DNA from 2 places in the Streptosporangium sp. CA-115845 genome. Region 2 is predicted to be linked to the other one. Evidence: riboswitches for the same ligand, from Rfam matches in the RefSeq annotation. Region 2 holds a riboswitch; the other holds the start of a gene.
What was found. A riboswitch is a leader RNA that binds a small molecule or an ion and turns the genes downstream of it on or off. The one in region 2 is predicted to bind glycine.
Positions count from the first base shown of each region.

Region 1 (3,393 bases), 2.3 Mb from region 2:
AACCACCCGGTCGCACGCCGCCGCCACCTCGGGGTTGTGGGTGGCGACCAGCATGGTCATGCCGTACTCCTCCCGCAGGGAGAACAGCAGGTCCACGATCTCCTGGCCGGTGACGCTGTCGAGGTTGCCGGTGGGCTCGTCCGCCAGGAGCAGAGGCGGATGGGCGATCAGCGCCCGGGCGATCGCCACCCGCTGCTGCTGCCCGCCGGAGAGCTCGCCGGGCAGCGCCCGTTCCCGGTCGGCCAGCCCGACCGCGGCCAGCAGTTCCCTGGCGCGGGCCCGGCGGTCGAAGCCCACCCTGCGCGGCAGCACGGGGGCGAGCACGTTGTCCAGCAGGCTCAGCGCCGGGAGCAGGTGGAAGCGCTGGAAGACGAAGCCCACCGCGCGCCGGTGCCGGTCGAGACCCCGGCGCCCGAGATCGTCGACGTGCTTCCCTCCGACGTGGATCTCGCCCCCGTCGGGGAGATCCATCGCACCGACGAGATGGAGGAGCGTGGACTTGCCCGCTCCCGAGGGCCCGGTGAACGCGACCGCCTGACCTGCCTCGACCTCCAGGCCGACCTCGTCGAGCGCCCTGGTGGAGCCGTGGACACGGCTGACGCCTCGCAGGCTGACTTCAACGCTCATGACCGATACATTGTCACAATGTACGAGGGTCCGTGAAGTTCCTATCTTGTGACAATGTAGGAATCATGCCACTTAGCCATGCCGTGCTCACCCTGCTGGCCGACGGGCCCAGCCACGGCTACGAACTCAAGGCCCGGTTCGAGGCGGCGGTCGGCCCCCAGTGGGGCGGCCTCAACATCGGGCACCTGTACCAGATCCTGGACCGGCTGGTCAGGGACGGCCACGTGACCCGCAGCCACGTGACCCAGAGCGACCGCCCGGACAAGACGCTGTACCGGCTGACCGAGAGCGGCGCCGGTGAGCTGCGGGATTGGGCGGGCGCTCCCTGGGTCCGCTCGTCGGGGTTCCGGGACGAACTGTTCCTCAAGCTGCTCGCGGCCACCCGGCTGGGCACGGACGCACTCGGCTCGTTCGTGTCCGCTCAGCGCCAGGCCTACCTCTCGGACCTGGCGGCGCTGACACGCCTGCGCCGCGAACAGGACGACCCTCTGGTGTCCCTGCTCATCGACGCGGCCATCGCGCACACCAGAGCCGACCTGCAGATCGTCGACGGCGCCGAGGAGCGCCTGGCGGCGATGGCCACCGCCGGCGCGGACGTGCACGCCGTAAGGCCCGAGGGCGATGGTCTCCGGGCACTGGGCGAGGGGGCCTGATCCCGGCCGGCAGGCGCGAGGGGATTTCGCTCGGCCGGTGCGGGCGGTTAGGCTGGCCGACGACACCGATGAACCCCGCGCGGGAGAGTGTCCTGACATCCAGGCCAGGACCCCTGAAGGAGCAAGCCCTCCCCGCGAACCTCTCAAGGCAAAGGACCGTGCGGGTAGGTGCCTCTGGAAAGCAGGTCCCACGACCTCGCCGAAGGTGAAAGTCCGGTAAAACCCGGATGAAACTCTCAGGCACCAATGACAGAGGGGGAGGATGATCTCATCTGTCCCTTGTCTGAGGTGCGAACATGTCCCGACCTACGCCGCTGCGCGGCGTGCACGAGTCCCTCGGCGCGACGCTGACCGACTTCGCGGGCTGGCTGATGCCGCTCCGCTACGGCAGCGAGTCCGCCGAGCACAACGCGGTCCGCCAGGCGGCCGGCCTGTTCGACCTCTCCCACATGGGCGAGATCTTCGTGACCGGCCCGCAGGCCGCCGAGGCACTCGACTACGCGCTGGTCGGCCACCTCTCCGCGCTGGCGCCCGGCCGCGCCCGCTACACGATGATCGTCGACGCCGGGGGCCGCGTGCTGGACGACCTGATCGTCTACCGGCTGGCCCCCGAAGAGTTCATGGTCGTCGCCAACGCCTCCAACTACCCCCGGGTGGCCGCCGAGCTGACCGAGCGCGCCAGGGACTTCGACGCCGCGGTGCGGGACCGCTCCGAGGAGTACGCGCTGGTCGCCGTCCAGGGGCCGCGCTCGGTGGAGATCCTGAGCACTCTCACCGACGCCGACCTGGACGGGCTCGGGTACTACGCGGGCCTGCCCGCCGTGGTGGCCGGACACGAGGCCCTCATCGCCCGCACCGGATACACCGGTGAGGATGGCTTCGAGCTGTTCGTCGCGGCCTCGGCGGCGGAACCCCTCTGGACCGCCCTCACCGAGGCGGGCGCGCCGCACGGGCTGGTCCCCGCCGGCCTGTCCGCGCGCGACACCCTCCGCCTGGAGGCGGGCATGCCGCTCTACGGCAACGAACTCTCCGCGGACCTCACTCCGTTCGACGCCGGGCTCGGCCGTGTGGTGAGGTTTGACAAGCCGGGCGACTTCGTCGGCCGGGCCGCCCTCGAACCGCTCAGGGACGTCCCGCCGGCCCGTCGTCTGGTCGGCCTGGTCGCAAGCGGCCGCAGGGTGCCCCGGCACGGGTATCCGGTGGTGGTCGCCGATGACGGCACGGTCGCCGGGGAGGTCACCAGCGGGGCGCCCTCCCAGACACTGGGCAGGCCCATCGCCATGGCCTTCGTGGACAGCGGCCTGTCGTCGGGGCTGGCCGTCGACATCCGGGGCAGCCGCGAGCCGGTCGAAGTCGTCGAACTGCCTTTCTACAGGAGGAAAAAATGAGCAGCATTCCCGAGGACCTGCACTACACCAAGGAACACGAGTGGATCGGCGGCGTCGACGACGGCCTGACCCTCACCGTGGGCATCACCGCCTACGCCGCCGAGGCGCTGGGCGACGTGGTCTACGTGCAGGTACCCGAGGTCGGCGCGTCGGTCGCCACCGGTGACGCCGTCGGCGAGGTCGAGTCGACCAAGTCGGTGAGTGACATCTTCGCACCGGTCACCGGCGAGGTCGTGGAGGTCAACCAGGCGGTCGTGGACGACCCCTCGCTGGTCAACAGCGACTCCTACGGCGACGGCTGGCTGTTCCGGGTACGTCTTGAGGGCTCCGCCGACGACCTGCTGTCGCCGGAGGAGTACACCGCGCTCACCTCGGGTGAGTCATAAGTTCGACGCCTCGCGTCACGGTCACGCGCGTCCCCGGGCGCGCGTGACCGTCCACGCTGGAAGGATTCAGATGACGATCAGTGTCTTCGATCTCTTCAAGATCGGAATCGGCCCGTCCAGCTCGCACACCGGCGGCCCGATGGCCGCAGCCCACAGGTTCGCCCGGGGCCTGCACCGGGACGAGCTGCTGGAGAAGACCGCACGGGTGAGCGCCATCCTGTACGGCTCGCTCGGGCTGACCGGCAAGGGCCACGGCAGCGACAAGGCGGTGCTGCTCGGCCTGTCGGGCGAGAAACCCGAGCTGGTCGACGTCGACACGGTCGACGAGCGGCTGGCCGC
Region 1 covers NZ_CP191988.1:1,922,856-1,926,248, reverse strand. Annotated here, with positions in the region: gene ACQP0P_RS11110 (ABC transporter ATP-binding protein) at 1-627, opposite strand, end outside; gene ACQP0P_RS11105 (PadR family transcriptional regulator) at 693-1,280, shown strand; glycine riboswitch at 1,351-1,449, shown strand; glycine riboswitch at 1,452-1,536, shown strand; gene gcvT (glycine cleavage system aminomethyltransferase GcvT) at 1,577-2,668, shown strand; gene gcvH (glycine cleavage system protein GcvH) at 2,665-3,054, shown strand; gene ACQP0P_RS11090 (L-serine ammonia-lyase) at 3,125-3,393, shown strand, end outside.
Region 1: it holds a riboswitch for glycine, as region 2 does, so the genes downstream of both, gcvT (glycine cleavage system aminomethyltransferase GcvT) here and gcvP (aminomethyl-transferring glycine dehydrogenase) in region 2, are expected to answer to the same signal.

Region 2 (3,393 bases):
CCCACGAGTGTTACGTTGAACAAACCGGTCGGAATCCAGCGAAGACGGAGCAGCCCGTGTTGCAGATGGAGGTCGTGGGCGTTCGAGTTGAAATGCCCTCCAACCAGCCGATCGTCCTGCTGAAAGAGACGCATGGGGAGCGTTACCTACCTATCTGGATCGGCATGACGGAAGCCACGGCGATCGCCATGGCCCAGGCCGAGGAACCACCACCCCGGCCACTTACCCATGACCTGTTCCGGGACGTGCTCGAAGGGCTCGGAGTCAGGTTGAACACTGTCAACATCGTCGCCTTACGTGACGGCATCTTCTTCGCGGATCTCGTGTTCTCCAACGGGGTCGAGGTGAGCGCGCGTCCTTCCGACTCGATCGCCTTGGCACTTCGCACCGGCGCACGTATCTTCGCGAGTGAGGACGTGGTACAGGAGGCAGGGGTGATCATCCCTGACGACCAGGAGGACGAGGTGGAGAAGTTCAGGGAGTTCCTTGACACGATCACGCCCGAGGACTTCGGCCGCGCGGGGTAGGAATTTCGGTGCATTTACGCTTCACGACGCGCCGGGTGGGGTCGTTGACTGGACTTGGCCCCAGTCCTACGGTGCAAGTGAAACCTGCGGTCGTGCGTAAACCCCCAGATCAGGCCGTGGGATGAGAGAAAGCCGGAGGTCCGCGTGGCGGTCAGCAGCGGCGAGGGTAGAAACGCCGACCAGGATGACCCGGAACGGCGCCAGTCGGCACGTCAGCGCGCGGGTGAAGAGGGTCTGCTGTTCGACGGGCAACCGGTGAAAGTGCCCGCCGACATCGGCTACAGGGGGCCGACGGCCTGCTCGGCGGCAGGAATCACCTACCGGCAACTCGACTACTGGGCACGTACCGGCCTGGTCGAGCCCACCGTGAGAGCCGCCCACGGCTCCGGCTCCCAGCGGCTGTACGGCTTCCGTGACATTCTGGTCCTCAAGGTTGTCAAGCGCCTTCTCGACACCGGTGTCTCCCTCCAGCAGATCCGCATCGCCGTGCAGCACCTACGGGAGCGTGGCGTCAACGACCTGGCCCAGATCACGCTGATGAGCGACGGGGTGAGCGTCTACGAGTGCACCTCGCCCGACGAGGTCATCGACCTGCTCCAGGGCGGCCAGGGAGTCTTCGGTATCGCGCTGGGACGGGTGTGGCAGGAGGTGGAGGGCTCTCTCGCGGATCTTCCCGGCGAACGCGCGGAGTCGGGCGGGGGCCCTTTAGGCGATCATCAGGCCGATGAGTTGGCCCGTCGTCGCAGAGCACGACGAACCGGGTAAACTCGGACTCGCCACTGACCCTGTGCGGGAGAGACCCCGACCGCGATCGGGGCGCCGAAGGAGCAACCTCCCCGGAATCTCTCAGGCACCCTGTACCGCACGGACGAGGCAACTCTGGAAAGCAGGCGCGCCCGCCAGGTGCGTCTCACCGACGGTGCAAACCTCCCGGCAAGGGCAGGTGAAGCTCTCAGGTAGCGACCACGTCGTGATGACAGTCGTGATGACAGAGGGGGAGAACCGGCATACGCCCGCGCCCAGCACCGGTCTCCACCCCGCCCGAGAGGCTTCTCATGACCGATCTGTCATCGCTCAGCGAACTCGCCCCTCCGCCGTTCGCGACCCGTCACATCGGGCCCGACGACGCCGACCAGACCCGCATGCTGGAGGCGGTCGGATTCGCCTCCGTCGCCGACCTGGTCGCGGTGGCCGTGCCCGAGGCGATCCGCTCCTTCGCCCGGCTGGGTCTGCCCCCGGCGGCAGGGGAGTCCGAGGCCCTCGCCGAGCTGCGGGTCCTCGCCGGACGCAACACCGTGCTCACCTCGATGATCGGCCTGGGCTACCACGACACGATCACCCCGGGTGTCATCCGCCGCAACCTCCTGGAGAACCCCGGCTGGTACACCGCGTACACGCCCTACCAGCCGGAGATCTCCCAGGGCCGGCTGGAGGCCCTGATCAACTTCCAGACCGTCGTCTCCGACCTGACCGCCCTCGACGTCGCAGGGGCCTCCCTGCTGGACGAGGCCACCGCCGCGGCCGAGGCGATGACCCTGGCCCGCCGCGCGGGCCGCACCTCGTCGAAGGTGTTCGTGGTCGACGCCGACGCGCTGCCGCAGACCAAGGCGGTGTTGCGCACCCGCGCCGAGCCGCTCGGCATCGAGCTGGTCGAGAGCGACTTCACCGGAGGGCTCCCCGACTGCTTCGGCGTGCTCGTGCAGTACCCCGGCGCCAGCGGCAGGATTCGCGACTTCCGCGCCATCGCCGACGCCGCCCACGCGCGCGGTGCCCAGGTGGTCGCCGCCGCCGACCTGCTCGCCCTCACCCTCCTGGCCGCGCCGGGCGAGCTCGGCGCCGACATCGCGGTCGGCTCCTCGCAGCGCTTCGGCGTCCCCCTCGGCTTCGGCGGTCCGCACGCCGCCTACATGGCGGTCCGTGACGGCCTCCAGCGCCAGCTGCCCGGCCGCCTGGTCGGCGTCTCCCAGGATGTCGAGGGACGTCCCGCCTACCGGCTCGCGCTGCAGACCCGCGAGCAGCACATCCGCCGCGAGAAGGCCACCAGCAACATCTGCACCGCGCAGGTGCTGCTCGCCGTGATCGCCGGCATGTACGCCGTCTACCATGGCCCCGAGGGGCTGCGCAGGATCGGCCGCCGCATCCACCGGCACGCCGTCGTGCTCGCCGAGGGGCTGCGCCAGGGCGGCGTCGAGGTGGTCCACGACACCTTCTTCGACACCGTGCTCGCCCGTGTGCCCGGGCATGCCGCCGGAGTCGTCGCCGCGGCCCGGGAGAACGGCGTCAACCTGCGCCTGGTCGACGCCGACCACGTGGGCGTCACCTGCGACGAGAGGACCGAGGTCCTCCATCTGGAGCAGGTCCTGGCCGCCTTCGAGGTCAGCGGCACCGTGCTGGCCGACCTGGACGCCGCCGCGCACGACGCGCTGCCCGGCGCGCTGGCGCGGGTCGGCGACTACCTCACCCACCCGGTCTTCCACCGCCACCGCTCCGAGACGGCCATGCTGCGCTACCTGCGCAGGCTCCAGGACAAGGACGTCGCGCTGGACCGGTCGATGATCCCGCTGGGCTCCTGCACCATGAAGCTCAACGCGACCACCGAGATGGAGCCGATCACCTGGCCGGAGTTCGCCGGGCTGCATCCGTACGCGCCGGAGGACCAGGCGGCGGGCTACGCCGAGCTGATAGGGGAGCTGGAGCGCTGGCTGGCCGAGGTCACCGGTTATGACGCCGTGTCGATCCAGCCGAACGCCGGCTCCCAGGGCGAGTACGCCGGCCTCCTGGCGATCCGCGCCTACCACACGGCGCGTGGCGAGTCGGATCGTGACGTCTGCCTGATCCCCTCGTCCGCGCACGGCACCAACGCCGC
Region 2 covers NZ_CP191988.1:4,272,063-4,275,455, forward strand. Annotated here, with positions in the region: gene ACQP0P_RS21720 (bifunctional nuclease family protein) at 57-527, shown strand; gene ACQP0P_RS21725 (MerR family transcriptional regulator) at 672-1,292, shown strand; glycine riboswitch at 1,308-1,400, shown strand; gene gcvP (aminomethyl-transferring glycine dehydrogenase) at 1,583-3,393, shown strand, end outside.